Skermanella rosea: one gene and its partner. The protein of the gene in region 2 interacts with the protein of the main gene of each other region in a pairwise test. Links are inferred from orthologs where the notes say so. Each region holds a gene or a part of one and is shown on either strand. Other genes may lie near its edges.

The links.
Region 1: the proteins of recO (region 2) and ssb interact in binary tests that used the Escherichia coli proteins (3 or more experiments, as listed by UniProt). The link is inferred for Skermanella rosea from one-to-one orthologs.

Annotation. Positions count from the first base shown.
Region 1 is NZ_CP086115.1:16,870-20,295, forward strand. What follows is about bases 465-3,233. They hold ssb (single-stranded DNA-binding protein), read right to left. Parts: upstream 2,242-3,233; coding sequence 1,687-2,241; downstream 465-1,686. Other genes in these bases: JL101_RS35320 (hypothetical protein), read right to left, coding at 465-481; JL101_RS35325 (DUF2312 domain-containing protein), read right to left, coding at 508-774; JL101_RS35330 (DUF1064 domain-containing protein), read right to left, coding at 950-1,165; JL101_RS35335 (recombination protein NinB), read right to left, coding at 1,162-1,638; JL101_RS35345 (siphovirus Gp157 family protein), read right to left, coding at 2,265-2,759. Also shown: JL101_RS35315 (hypothetical protein), read right to left, coding at 1-82; more of JL101_RS35320, read right to left, coding at 257-464; more of JL101_RS35350, read right to left, coding at 3,234-3,426. UniProt on the Escherichia coli protein: Plays an important role in DNA replication, recombination and repair. Binds to ssDNA and to an array of partner proteins to recruit them to their sites of action during DNA metabolism. Acts as a sliding platform that migrates on DNA via reptation.
Region 2 is NZ_CP086111.1:1,993,378-1,996,959, reverse strand. The notes cover bases 196-3,120. They hold recO (DNA repair protein RecO), read right to left. Parts: upstream 2,071-3,120; coding sequence 1,321-2,070; downstream 196-1,320. Other genes in these bases: JL101_RS09160 (AMP-binding protein), read left to right, coding at 2,610-3,120; JL101_RS09165 (hypothetical protein), read right to left, coding at 2,121-2,393; parC (DNA topoisomerase IV subunit A), read right to left, coding at 196-1,317. Outside these bases: more of parC, read right to left, coding at 1-195; more of JL101_RS09160, read left to right, coding at 3,121-3,582. UniProt on the Escherichia coli protein: Involved in DNA repair and RecF pathway recombination.

The sequences.
Region 1 (3,426 bases), on a different replicon or contig from region 2:
TCCTATCTGACTTGATGAGGCCGAGGCAGTGCTCGAAGGCCTCGATACGAGTTCTTAGGGAAGTGGAAACATGATCATGCATAAAGCCCCGCTGTCAGGTCGCTGAAAATTAGTGACGGCAGAAAGCTCAGCGTTGCCTTCTTTTCCCTCGCCGCGCGCTCTGGCCAGAACACGGGTCCGGTAGCCGCCACTCTATTTACACAATACTTACGCAATTTCATTGAGCAAGCATTCTCTGCTTATGGGCAAACGGCCACTATTCCTGCAATGCCAGAACTTCGGGTGCAGGCACCGGAATGGTGGGCCGCGCATCCTTCAGCCACGCCAGCGCCGCGTCGAACGGATCCGGCACGGCCTGGCTGGGGAAGACCGGGTTAAAGGCGTAGCCCTTCGGCGTGGCCTTGCCGTAGGTCACGCGCTTTCCCTGAACCTTGGCCGCGCGCAGGCTCGGGTTATGGATGATGGTGAAATCGTCTTGCATGGCGTTCTCTCCCTGATCGTGAGCCGTTACGCGGCTTCTTCTTCCGCCGGGATCATCCCCAGCGCGGCCAGGTACAGATCGAGCATGTGCTCGCGCTCATCGCGCTCCGCCGCCTCCAGCTTGCGCAGCTTCAGCACCTCTCGCATCGCCTTGTTGTCGAAACCGTTGCCCTTGGCCTCGGCGAACACGTCACGGATATCCGCGCCGAGACCGGCCTTCTCTTCCTCGAGGCGCTCGATGCGCTCGATGTAGCTGCGAAGCTGATCCGCTGCAATATTCCCGACTTGTACCATAATACTCTCCTTGAAAATGTGGAGGCCGAAGCCCCCGGTTGAAAATTCAGACGATCTCGACCTTAATTCCATGTTGTGCCTCCACGAGACGCCGCTTGAGGTTCGACATGTGATCGTTCTTGCGCATGTACTCACTCTTGGAATCCTCGACGACCTGACAGCCCCGCACGTTGCTCTAGTACCGGAAATCGAGCTTCACGTTACAGATCCAGCGGCCGTTAATCTCGATGCGGTAGGTCGGCTGAAGCTCGAGGTCGCTGATCTCGCCAAGGCGCAACAGCACACTCAGCTCCCGATACCGGACGCCCTCGCGGGCGCTGTGGAAGGTGTGGCCATCAATGACGATCGCCTTGTTCCCGAACTTCGGCCTGCCCCTGACGCCGAACTTCACAAGGACCGTGGCCTGTTGGAACGGTTTGCCGTGCGCTCCCGGGCGAGCCGCTCCTGGTGACTGCCTTCGATGACCGGCGGCCCTGCCCTGTCGCCCGCCTGATAGACCTCGTTCGGGTCCGGCACATAGTAGCCGAACTCCGAGGCCCACTGCTGGATCTGCGCCATCTTGTCGGAGAACTCCGACTTGCTGAGGCTGGTCGTGCTGCCGCCGATCACCGAGGGCGTGCCGTCGGGGCTCAGCACGACCTTGTGCAGCTTCATGACGTGCATCTTGAGGAATTCATGCACCTGGTCATGGCTCAGCGTCGTCCCGGCGTCCTCGAACATCCGCTGGATGTGCGGCACCACGACGCCGTGGTAGTAGGCGTTCTGCGACAGGCTGCGGGCGTGCTTCACGACATCGACCGTGACGCGGACCTTCTCGCCCTCGTGGCTTCGGATGAAATCCTGGACGGCCGGGCTTCCGGCCATCGCGCCGTTCTTCACCAGACCGCTGACTGTGAGGGATTTCGACATGGCCTAGAACAGCGCCACGTTTCGCCCGAACCGCGCGCCGATGTAGCGCTCGTCCGCCGCCGCGAACGGAATCTCGTCGTCGAGCTCCGGCACCGGGCTGCTGTGGCGCTGGGTGGGCCGCGAGCCGGAGCCGCCCCCTGCCCCGCCCCGCCGGGACTGCTGGTAGCCATCGTCCTCGTCGCGGTCGCGGCCGCCGTCACCGTCGCGCTTGCCGTCGAGCAGGATCAGCTTGGCGTCGAATCCCTGAAGGACGATCTCGGTGGAATACTTTTCGTTTCCATCCTTGTCGGTCCATTTGCGCGTTTGCATCGCACCCGCGATATAAACCTTGCTGCCCTTATGCAGGTAATTGCGTGCGACTTTGACCAAGCCCTCGCTGAAGATCACCACGCGCACCCACTCGGTGCGTTCGCGCTTGTCGCCGGATTGCTTGTCGCGCCACGTCTCGGTGACGCCGAGACTGAGATTGGCGATTTCGCGCCCGTCCTGCGTTGACCTGATTTCCGGATCGCGCCCGAGGTTTCCAATGAACTGACAATGATTCAAACTTCCCGCCATATAAATCCTTCTGCTATTTGCGGTTAATTCCTGCGTATCGTGAGCGTCTGCCCGCCGTTGCTGAGCGTGGCGCCGGGCACCGCCTGCCCCGCGTCCAGCTTCGCCTTGATGGTCGTGTGGTCGGGCTTGCGCTCGATCTTCACGCAATCGTCGGGCAGCGCCGCCTCGTCGGTGATGACGACCGACTGCCGCGCCGCGGTCAGCGCGCAGGTGGCCTCCGGCAGCTCGACCTTGCGCTCGTCCGCCAGCACCAGGCCCTCAAAGATGATGTTGCGGATCGCCTCGATGCGGCCCTCGTAGCGCTTCTTGCGGGCCTGAATCGCCTTGCTGCGCTCGGCGAGCGCCGCCGTCATGTCCTCCGCCTCGGCAAGGCGGTCGAACAGCGTGCCGATGATTTCCCGGAACTCTGTGCTGCCCTCGATCATCCCGGCGATCAGCTCGGGATCGTCGTGGCCGGCCTCGGTGATGACCTGCTTCAGCTTGGCAACGGCGATGGCTTCTTTCTGCAGGTAGCTCATGCGACGCCTCCCATGCCGGAGACGGCTTCCTTGTCGGCGGCAAGGATGCGCCTCATGGCCTCCGGATCGGGTTTGAACTCCTCCGGCGTCAACTCCATCATGGAGGCGCTGCGCATCTGCTCGCGGACCACCGCGTCGTACAGGTCGAGGTGCGCCGCCTTCAGCTTGGCCAGCCCTTCCCTCTTGCTCGCGTCGTTCAGCAACGCCATCAGGTCGCCACGCAGCATGCACTCCGCGAGCCCGTCGGTGTATTTCTTGACCCAGCCCTCCCACTGCGCGCGGGTGAAGCCGGTCGACTTCGTCGCGGCCTCCTTAGCGGCCGCCTTCGGTTTCTGTCCCGCCTCGGCGAATTCGCGCTTCAGTCCGGCGACGTACTTGTTGTCGTCGTAGAGCCCCATGAACACGTCGGCGCTGAAGCCCAGATAGGACAGCGCCTTGGTGATGGCGTCGGTCAGCGCCTTCTTCGCCGCATCGTCGTCCAAGCGCACCTTGCCGCTCTTGTCGAGTTCCCGCCACGGGTTCATCGCGGTGACCGGGAAGGCCTCGGAGCGCTTGCCTTCGAGCACGTACCAGAGCCGCAGCGTGCAGGCGATCAAGTCTTCGTGGAAGACGTAGTCGGCATCGTAGCCCCAGCCGAGACCAAGGGGACCGAACTGCTCCGTCGCGC
Region 2 (3,582 bases):
GCGGATCTCGAACTCCTCCAACTTGCGCAGCGAGCGCAGCCGCATGTTCAGGATCGCCTCCGCCTGCACCTCCGTCAGCGAGAAGGTCTTCATCAGCGAGCGCTTGGGCTCGTCCTCCTCGCGGATGATCCGGATCACCTCGTCCAGGTTCAGGTAGGCGATCAGGTAGCCGCCCAGCACTTCCAGCCGGTGGTCGATCTTGCCCAGCCGGTGGCGCGAGCGCCGCTCCAGCACCTCGATCCGGTGCGCCAGGAAGGCTTGCAGGACCTCGCGCAGGTTCATGACGCGCGGGACGTTGTCCTTGTCCAGCACGTTCATGTTCAGGCCGAACCGGGTTTCCAGGTCGGTGGTCTTGAACAGCGATTCCATCAGCACGTCGGGATCGACGTTGCGGTTCTTCGGCACCAGGACGAGGCGGATGTCCTCCGCCGATTCGTCGCGCACGTCGTCGAGCAGGAACAGCTTCCGCGCCGCCAGCAGTTCGGCGATCTTCTCGATCAGCCGGCTCTTCTGGACCTGGTAGGGGATCTCGGTGACGACGATCTGCCAGGTGCCCTGCCCCAGCTTTTCGACCTCCCACCTGGCGCGCACCCGGAAGCTGCCGCGCCCGGTGCGGTAGGCCTCGGCGATGGCGGCCTGCGACTCGACCAGGATGCCGCCGGTCGGGAAATCGGGACCGGGGACGAACCGGATCAGGTCCTCGACCGTGGCGTCGGGCTTCTTGATCAGATGGCTCAGGGCGTCGCACAGCTCTTCTGCGTTGTGCGGCGGGATCGAGGTCGCCATGCCGACCGCGATGCCTTGCGAGCCGTTGGCCAGCAGGTTCGGGAAGGCGGCGGGCAGCACGATCGGCTCCTCGCCCTCGCCGTCGTAGGTGCCGCGGAAATCGACGGTATCCTCGTCGATCCCTTCGAGCAGGGCGCGGGCCACGTCGGTCAGGCGGGCCTCGGTGTACCGCATGGCGGCGGCGTTGTCGCCGTCGATGTTGCCGAAATTGCCCTGCCCGTCGATCAGCGGATAGCGGACCGCGAAGTCCTGCGCCAGCCGGACCAGCGCGTCATAGACCGCGGTGTCGCCGTGCGGGTGGAACTTACCGATCACGTCGCCGACGACGCGAGCGCATTTCTTGGGCGGGGTGTCCGGGTCCAGCTTCAGCTGGCTCATGGCGTAGAGCAGCCGACGGTGGACCGGCTTCAGCCCGTCGCGCACGTCAGGCAGCGAGCGCGCCATGATGGTGGACAGCGCGTAGGAGAGGTACCGCTCGCCGAGCGCCTCGGAGAGCGGCTTGTCGTGGATGTCGAGTGCAGGGTCGGTCATGTCTTATCTACTACCAGGAAGGGTAGCCATTTTGCGATAGCGTTCTATGAAGCGGGTCCGGGCCGCGGGCAAGGCCGCGACCGCCTGGGAGGAGGCATGAGCGAGCGCGTCGCGTTCCAGGAAATGCCCCGTCAGCTCGAGGCCGGCAAGCACTTCCGCCTCACTCCAGCCGGGCTGCCCGGCCAGGAAGCCCGGCAGGGGAAGCAGCCTGTCGCGGTAGGGCTCGCCGGCCGAGAGGGACACCGCCCGGCCGGTGCGCGGGCTGACATAGGCCAGCGCGTCGTTGCTTCCGGTGGCGGCGCAGGACGCCAGGTCGAGGCCGAAGCCCAGTTCCTGGAGAAGCCCCAGTTCCCACCGGACATAGGCCGGCGCCCACAGCGGGCTCTCGAACGCCTCCAGCAGGGCCGCCAGCCCGTGGAACACCGGCTCGTGCGGCTCCCGGTCGGGCAGGACGACCTCCGTCACGGTGCAGGCCGACACCAGCGCCGCCAGGCGCAGCGGGTCGTCCAGCATGCCGGCGGCGTTGTTGTGGATCGGCTCGATCGTGAAGGTCCCGAGATGGTCGGCCAGCCGGGCCCGCCAGCGGGCGCTGACCCGGTTGCCGGGCTGCAGGTTGCCGCGCTGCCTGGACGAACGGCCGCCCTGCACCAGGCCGGAATGCCGGCCATGGGTGCGGGTCAGCAGGGTGGCCACCACCGCCGCCTCGCCGTGCGGCCGGGCGGACAGCACGATCGCCTCGTCAGTCCATTCCATGGGGATGTTCTAGCAAAGTTCTCATCGGAATGCCTCAACGATCATGATTCTCAGTCGGGGAAAACAACCAAATGCCGGACATCTGTGATATCGTCACGGAACAAAATCCGCCAGCTGCCGTTAACCATAATGTTAACCGGATAATAACCACGGTCGTTCAGGGTGGAGGTCATCAGCCAAGCTCGTGAAACCTCCAAGATGGTGCTGTCATGTGGAACAGCTTTTCCAAGGACTGGGCGCGTTGGTCGCCCGCAGAACGCTTCGTAGCCCGCATGGTATTCCTTGCCGTGACGGTCGGTGCCGCGAGCCAGGCGGTCATCCACGTCATCTGATTTATATGGTGTGAGGACCGTGTCCTTTCATCTCGACGTTTGACTTTCGCCGCCAAATCAAACGTTGTTCGAATCCCGGCGCCTTCGTTTGCGCCATTTTACCCTCCGCCCGGATCGTTGTAGTCATCTGCCCGCGCGCCGAAGTGCGCCGGAGAAGGACCAAGACGAAGAAGGCACCGTGGCCGACGGTGCCGCGCGGAGGAAACGATGGCCGAACCCACCCAGACACCCCTGCTGACCCGCAGCTACGTCCACGGCGCGTCGCCTACGCCGCTGATCGGCGATACCATCGGCGTCCACCTGGACCGCATGGCGGCGCTGTCGCCGGAGGCCGACGCCCTGGTGGTCCGGCATCAGGGCGTCCGGCTGACCTACGCCCAGTTCAAGGCGGAGACCGACCGACTGGCCGCCGGGCTGATCGCGCTGGGGCTGAAGCCGGGTGACCGCATCGGGATCTGGTCGCAGAACAATTCGGAATGGGTGCTGACCCAGTTCGCCACGGCCAAGGCCGGGCTGGTGCTGGTCAACATCAACCCGGCCTACCGCACCCACGAGCTGGAATACGCGCTGAACAAGGTCGGCTGCAAGGCGCTGATCCTGGCCGATTCCTTCAAGAGCAGCGACTATCTCGGGATGCTGCGGCAGGTCGCCCCCGAACTCGACCGCTGCGCGCCCGGGCACCTGGAGTCGCACAAGCTGCCGGCCCTGCGGACGGTGATCCGGCTGGGGGCCGAGATCAGCGCCGGCATGTTCAACTTCGCCGATATCGCAGCGGGCGCCCGCGACGAGCATTTCGCGGAACTGGACCGGCTGCGCGACGCGCTCCAGTTCGACGAGGCTATCAACATCCAGTTCACCAGCGGCACCACGGGCAATCCCAAGGGCGCCACGCTGACCCACCACAATATCCTGAACAACGGCTTCTTCATCGGCGAGGCGATGCGCCTGACCGAGCGGGACCGGCTGTGCATCCCCGTGCCGTTCTACCACTGCTTCGGCATGGTGCTGGGCAACCTCGCCTGCGTCACCCACCGCGCCTGCATGGTGATCCCGGGGGAGGGGTTCGACGCCGAGGCCGTCCTCGCCACGGTCCAGGAGGAGCGCTGCACCGGCCTGCACGGCGTGCCGACCATGTTCATCTCCATCCTCAACCACCCCCGGTTCGGGGAATTCGACCTGA